Regions from separate parts of the Pseudomonas sp. NUPR-002 genome, predicted to be linked through region 1. Evidence: riboswitches for the same ligand, from Rfam matches in the RefSeq annotation. Region 1 holds a riboswitch; the other holds the start of a gene.
What was found. Region 1 has a riboswitch for cobalamin ahead of ACVWSC_RS14975 (CbtB domain-containing protein). Riboswitches for the same ligand answer to the same signal wherever they lie in the genome.
Positions count from the first base shown of each region.

Region 2: linked by a shared signal. The riboswitch ahead of cobO (cob(I)yrinic acid a,c-diamide adenosyltransferase) and the one ahead of ACVWSC_RS14975 (CbtB domain-containing protein) in region 1 are both predicted to bind cobalamin.

Region 1 covers NZ_CM150476.1:3,302,621-3,306,077, forward strand. The annotation lists gene ACVWSC_RS14960 (sugar phosphate isomerase/epimerase family protein) at 1-514, shown strand, start outside; gene ACVWSC_RS14965 (AzlC family ABC transporter permease) at 483-1,202, shown strand; gene ACVWSC_RS14970 (hypothetical protein) at 1,189-1,530, shown strand; cobalamin riboswitch at 1,565-1,782, shown strand; gene ACVWSC_RS14975 (CbtB domain-containing protein) at 1,901-2,098, shown strand; gene ACVWSC_RS14980 (CbtA family protein) at 2,109-2,801, shown strand; gene ACVWSC_RS14985 (cobalamin biosynthesis protein) at 2,807-3,208, shown strand; gene cobM (precorrin-4 C(11)-methyltransferase) at 3,237-3,457, shown strand, end outside.
Region 2 covers NZ_CM150476.1:1,574,145-1,577,601, forward strand. The annotation lists gene ACVWSC_RS07310 (C40 family peptidase) at 1-218, shown strand, start outside; gene ACVWSC_RS07315 (O-methyltransferase) at 235-882, shown strand; gene ACVWSC_RS07320 (hypothetical protein) at 952-1,530, opposite strand; cobalamin riboswitch at 1,680-1,904, shown strand; gene cobO (cob(I)yrinic acid a,c-diamide adenosyltransferase) at 2,071-2,682, shown strand; gene ACVWSC_RS07330 (cobyrinate a,c-diamide synthase) at 2,679-3,457, shown strand, end outside.

The sequences.
Region 1 (3,457 bases):
CCACCCTGGTTACAGAGACCACCTGGATAATCAGGGGCTGCTGACCAACCTGATCAGCGCCATCAACCAGGTCACCGACCGCTGTGATACCGGCACACTCGCGCTGTGCCTTGAGAACATGGGGGGGCAACGCCCGAGTTTTCCGGTGTTCACTGTCGAAGAACATGTCCAATTTCATGCCCAGACCGGCTGCTTCCTAACCATCGACGTCACTCACCTGTGCTCGTTATTCCCTTACGGTCCCAGCCTGTTCGCTGCTATCGAAGCGCTAGCGCCGATCACCCGCCACCTGCACATCGCCGACCTCAACGACACCCATCATCAGCACTTGCCGCTCGGCGAAGGCAACCTGCGCCTGAGCGATGTGCTCAACCGCTTTGCCCGTAACGGCTATCGCGGGGTGGCGGTGGTAGAAGAGTTCATTCCACGCTTCTCCACCGAATACTATCTGGAGAAGGCGCTGGCCTATAAGGCCGGCGTGCATGAACTGTGTACCAGCCGTCATGCCGGTTGACGTCAGCCGCGCTGTGGCAGCACCACGCCGCGAAATCGCCTGCGCCATCGCTGATGCCCTGCCGTTCGTGTTCTCGCTGCTGCTGACCTTCAGCCTGATCGGCATGCTCGGACGGCGCAGCGGTCTGGACCTGTCGGCGCTGGTGGTGTTCAGCGGTCTGGTCATGGCCTCGCCGCTGCAACTGACCTTGTTGGAGACACCGGCACATCTGTTGAACAGCGCCGCTGTTGTACTGGCGGCGCTGAGCATCAATCTGCGCTTTCTGGTGTTCACCCTGAGTCTGAAGCCCAGCCTTGAAGGTCCGGTAAAAGCGTTTGTCCCGGCGTTAGCGGTGATGGCCAATGCCGCCTTCACCCTGATGTGCATCCGCAAACAGCAGCAGCCGATCAGTCGCCCCTACGCCAACACCGTGTGCTTCGTGCTGTACGCCGCCGCCCTGCTCGGGACGGTAGCGGGCTATTGCTTCGCCGGCCTGGCCGCCGAAGCGCTGATGGAACATGTCAGTGTGGTGATTGCGATCTTCATCAGCGCTTCGCTCGGCCAGATGGCACGTGAGCGCCACATTTTTCACGCCCAATGGCTCGCCGCGCTAGCCACGGTGGCAAGCCTGCTGTGGCTGGGGCAGATCAGTTTGCTGCTGGTGCTCAGCGTCACCGTACTGACGAGTTATGCCTATGACCGAGACTGATACCTTCTGGCGTTATGTGCTGATCTGCGCACTGGTCTCGGTAGTCTGCCGCCTGCTGCCACTGCTGGTGGACGTGCAGCGGCTTTCCGGTGGCGCGCAGGCGTTTATCGAGCGACTGGGCAAGTACACCTCCGTGGCGATGCTGGTCAGCTTGCTGGCGGGCGCGTTGTATCCGTTGGCCAGCCAACAGGTATTGAGTGCGGTGTGGTTCGGGCCGGTGGTCCTGGCCTGGTTGCTGAGCCTGACCCGTCTGCCGTCCTACTATACCTTTCTCATCGCACTGGGGGCCTATGCGCTGGGCACCTATGCACTGGCAGTGCTGTATTAATCGTCAATTGACGCGGAACCAGCCCCCATGCTCTCCTACACACCTTGTTACGGGTGCCCTTCACAGGGTGAAACGGGAAACCGGTGCCCATGTGCTTGTTGTTCAAGCCATGTCAGTCCGGTGCTGCCCCCGCAACGGTAAGCGAGCGAAGCGTCAGATCCACTGTGCAGTTGCATGGGAAGGTGATGCTTGCCGGGAGGCCAACGCCACCCCCTCGCGAGCCCGGAGACCGGCCCGCAACAGTGTGCACACAAGCACCACAGAACATAACAAACCCGCGGTGGGCGGGCGCTGTTCGAACCTCTGCGTGCCCGGCCCGCAGGGGTTTCATGCGCTCTATCCACCCGCTGACACTTCAGAGGGAAGCGCCATGTCGATCATCAGCAGCACCGGCAGCAACACAGACAACATTTCCGTCAGCACCACCCTGGCCCAACGCCTGACGGCTGCGGTCTGCGCCTCGATCCTGGGCCTGTGCCTGGTCTACTTCGCCGGTTTCTCGCGCATCGAAGCGGTACACAACGCCGCCCACGATACCCGCCACAGCGCCGCTTTCCCCTGCCACTGAGTAGCCAGCAATGATCAAGCGTATTGCCCGTACCGCCGGGTTTACCGGACTGTTGGCCGCCCTGCTGCTGACCCTGCTGCAAAGTTTGTGGGTGACGCCGCTGATTCTCAAGGCGGAAACCTATGAAAGCGCCGCGCCCGCCGTTGAGGCGCATGAGCATGCCCCGCGCGTGGCTGCCGATCACCACCACGACAGTGAAGCCTGGGCGCCGGAAGACGGCTGGCAGCGTGTGCTGTCGACCACCGGCGGCAATCTGGTGGTTGCAGTGGGCTTTGCCCTGATCCTTGCCGCGCTGTACACCCTGCGCGCACCGAAAAGCGTGATCAGCGGTGCACTCTGGGGCCTGGGCGGCTTTGCCGTGTTCTGCCTGGCGCCGACCCTGGGCCTGCCAGCGGAGCTGCCGGGAACCGCCGCCGCTGACCTGGCCCTGCGCCAGGCCTGGTGGGTGGGTACCGCCGCTGCAACTGCAGTGGGGCTGGCGTTGATCGTGTTTGCCCGGCACTGGCTGTTCAAGGCACTGGGGGTTGTGCTGCTGGTGGTGCCGCATGTGATTGGCGCGCCACAGCCTGAGGTGCATGAAATGTTGGCACCCGAAGCGCTGGAAGCCGAGTTCAAGGTCGCTTCGCTGTTGACCAACGCCGCGTTCTGGTTGGCCCTGGGCCTGATCAGCGCCTGGTTGTTCCGTCGCCCACGCCAGGCCTGAACGACATGCAGGTGTTCGTCGGCCTGGGTTGCCGACGCGGTTGCTCGGTCAAGACCCTGAGCAACCTGTTGCATCACACCCTCAAGGCTCACGACCTGCCACTGGCCAGCGTCGTGGGCCTTGCCAGTATCGACCTCAAGCACAACGAGCCAGGGCTGCTGCAGTTGGCCCAACAGCTCAAGCTCCCCCTGGTGTTCTTCAGCGCCGCGCAACTTGCCGCCTATGAGCCCTGGCTGAGCCATCGTTCAGCGGTTGCCTACCAGCACAGCGGTTGCTACGGCGTTGCCGAAAGCGCCGCCCTGGCCCTGGCCGAGCAGCTCGCCGGCCCGGCGCAGTTGCGGGTGCCTCGCACTTTGAGCAGCGACGCCAGCCTGGCATTGGCCACGGCCCCAGGCTTTAGCGGATAATCCGCCCTTTGTTTCCCAAGGATTGTGCATGACTGTCTATTTCATCGGTGCCGGCCCGGGCGATCCCGAGCTGATTACCGTCAAGGCTCAGCGCTTGATCCATCGCTGCCCGGTGATCATCTATGCAGGCTCGCTGGTCCCCGCTGCCGTGCTGGAAGGGCATCGCGCGCACACCGTGATCAACAGCGCTGAATTGCATTTGGCGCAGATCATTGAAGCCATCAAGCAAGCGCACGACCAGGGGCAGGA
Region 2 (3,457 bases), 1.7 Mb from region 1:
GCACCGCGTTGCAGTCGGGCGATCTGGTGTTCTTCGCCACCAATGGCGGCTCCCAGGTCAGTCACGCTGGCATTTACGTGGGTGAGGGGCGCTTCGTGCATGCCCCGTCTGCCGGTGGCACCGTGCGTCTGGATTACCTGTCCAACAGCTACTGGAACAAAGCCTACCTCAACGCCAAGCGCGTTCTGGCGCCGCCTCAACTGGCGCGTAACCCCTGACCTGGCGAGGTAGGCGATGACGGCACAAACGCTATACCTCGACGATGCGCTCTACCACTACCTGCAAGCGGTGTCTGTTCGCGAGACACCGCTGTTGGCGCGTTTGCGTGTGGAAACCCAGGCCTTGCCCGAGGCGCGCTGGCAGGTAGCGCCGGAGCAAGGGCAATTGCTGGCCTTGCTGGTACGCCTGATCGGTGCACAGCGAGTCATCGAGGTGGGTACCTTCACCGGCTACAGCGCGCTGTGCATGGCCCAGGCCATGGAGCAGGGGCAACTGCTGTGTTGTGATCTTGAAGGCAGCTACAACGCGATTGCCTGGCGCTACTGGCGTGAGGCGGAGGTGGCACAGCGCATTGAATTGCGCCTGGGGCCTGCCTTGAAGACCTTGGCGAGTCTGCCGTCAGAGCGCTACGACCTGATCTTCATCGATGCCGACAAGGCCAATTATCCGGGTTATCTGGAAGAGGCGCTGCGTTTGCTGCGTTGCGGTGGGCTGGTGCTGTTCGACAACACGCTGTGGAGCGGGCGGGTGTTGCAGGAACAGCCTGACAGTGACGATACGCGGGCGATCCAGGCGTTGAATCTACAGCTCAAGGATGATGCGCGGGTGGACCTTTCCCTGTTGCCGATTGGGGACGGTTTGACGTTGTGTCGTAAGCGTTGAGACTCAATCGCGGGGCAAGCCCGCTCCTACCCTGTAGGGACGGGCTTGCCCCGCGATCGTGCCCTGATTTCAAGCCTGCTTGAGCAGCAAGGCAACCCCCGGATAATACTGCCCCGCCTCGTTATGCAGCTTGCGGTAGGCATAAGGGAAATACCAGGCAATGGCGCAAGCCGTATGCTTTTGCAGATCTTCAACCAGGTCCTGCAGCTCTTCCGGGCTGGCATGCTGCCCGGCTTTCCACGGGCTGGCGAACAGCGCAGCCACTTTGAGCTGACTGGGGGCGGCCACCTGGCGGGCAGCGAACACGGTTTCCTGCAGGGCGTTGCTCAAGTCAAGGCGGCCGATACGCGGCCAGCGCTGGCTGCCTTGCAGGTAGGCGGCCTCTTCACGATTGGCGATGTACAGGTCGCAATGTCCTTCGCGGTCGCCTTCGTCGCGCTGCTTTTTACTCGGGTGGTGTTGCAAGGTCACGAGCTCAGCTTGCCAGGCGGCAGCGCAAAGCACACTGAGGTTGGTTTGAGCGCCGTGCCAGTAAGGCGCTTCGCTGTCGCCCAGGGTCTGGTTGAGTCGGTCAATGCATTCAACCCAGCGCTCCAGCGCCGGGCGCAGGAATTCCAGGCGCGGGTTGTTGATGATCAGACCTTGCATGCCGTTCTCTCCTTTATCGTTGTAATTGAGTGCAGCCAGATCATGGCTATTTGATATCACTGATATCAGGGTGACACAAGCCGACAAACACGCCATTGATCCAGGCCAGTGCAGCACCTTTCATTGACGCTCCGGGTGCAACCCTCTAACCTTCGCGACTTGTTTCAGGTGCTCTGTGGGCTGCGGTCTGGCAGGGTGAAACAGGGAAGCCGGTGGCTGCGCTAATGCGTGCGAGTCCGGCGCTGCCCCCGCAACGGTAGGTGAGTCAAGGTCGCGCATGGCCACTGGGTAATGAACCCCGGGAAGGCGCACGACCCTGGGTGTTCAAGGCCCCGCTCACAAGCCCGGAGACCGGCCTGTTACAGCCAACGGCATCACGGAGGGTGATGCGCGTATCCTTCGGCCCATGCCGCAGCCTTGCGCGTTTCTCCGTCTGCCTTATCCATTCATCTATTACTGTCTTTTTTGCCGCGAACGCTGTACGGCCCTGTGCCGACAAGCTCGCTGCGAACTGACGGATAGTGCTATGCGGAGACTGCGATGACTGAATCCAATGAGCGTGACGAACGCCACCTGGCGCGTATGCAGCGCAAGAAGGCGGTGATCGACGAGCGTATTGCCAATGCGCCGAACGAGTGCGGTTTGCTGCTGGTGCTCAGCGGCAATGGCAAAGGTAAAAGCAGCTCCGCTTTCGGCATGCTGGCCCGGGCCATGGGCCACGGTATGCAGTGTGGCGTGGTGCAGTTCATCAAGGGCCGCAACAGCACTGGCGAAGAACTGTTCTTCCGGCGCTTTCCAGAGCAGGTGCGTTACCACGTGATGGGCGAGGGATTCACCTGGGAAACCCAGGACCGCCAACGCGATATTGCCGCCGCTGAAGCTGCCTGGGCGGTGTCGCGTCAACTGCTGCAAGACCCGGCCATTACCTTTGTGGTGCTGGATGAACTGAACATCGCCCTCAAACACGGCTACCTCGACCTGGAGCAGGTGCTCAGCGACCTGCAGGCGCGCCCGCCGATGCAGCACGTGATTGTCACCGGGCGTGGCGCCAAAGACGAAATGATCGAACTGGCCGACACCGTCACCGAGATGGGCATGATCAAGCACGCCTTTCAGGCAGGCATCCGCGCCCAGAAAGGCGTTGAGCTATGAGTGACACGCGCCACTGCCCGGCGGTGCTGATCGCCGCCCCGGCCTCTGGTCAGGGCAAGACCACCGTGACCGCCGCTCTGGCGCGGTTGCACCGCAATCTCGGGCGCAAGGTGCGGGTGTTCAAGTGCGGCCCGGACTTTCTGGACCCGATGATCCTAGAACGGGCCAGCGGCGCCCCGGTGTACCAGCTGGACCTGTGGATGGTCGGTGAGCAGGAAAGCCGTCGGCTGCTCTGGGAGGCAGCAGGTGAGGCCGATCTGATTCTGATCGAAGGGGTCATGGGTTTGTTCGACGGCACGCCATCGAGCGCTGACCTGGCCCGGCATTTTGCCGTGCCTGTGCTTGCGGTGATTGACGGGACCGCCATGGCCCAGACCTTCGGTGCACTGGCCCTGGGCCTGGCGCGCTACCAGCCGGACTTGCCGTTTGCAGGCGTGCTGGCCAACCGTGTCGGTACCTTGCGTCATGCGCAGTTGCTTGAAGGCAGCCTGACCGAAGGGCTGCGTTGGTACGGTGGCCTGTCGCGGGAAACCGGGATCGAGCTGCCAAGCCGCCACCTGGGCCTGGTGCAGGCCAGTGAACTCAACGATCTGGATGTGCGCCTGGACGCCGCCGCTGCGGCGCTGGCAGCCAGTTGCGAGTCGTCGTTGCCGCCGGCTGTGGCCTTCGCTGCGCCGAGCGTGCAGGTCATCGAACCCTTGCTCGAGGGCGTAACCGTCGCTGTGGCCCGGGATGAGGCGTTTGCCTTTACCTATGGCGCCAACCTCGAGCTGCT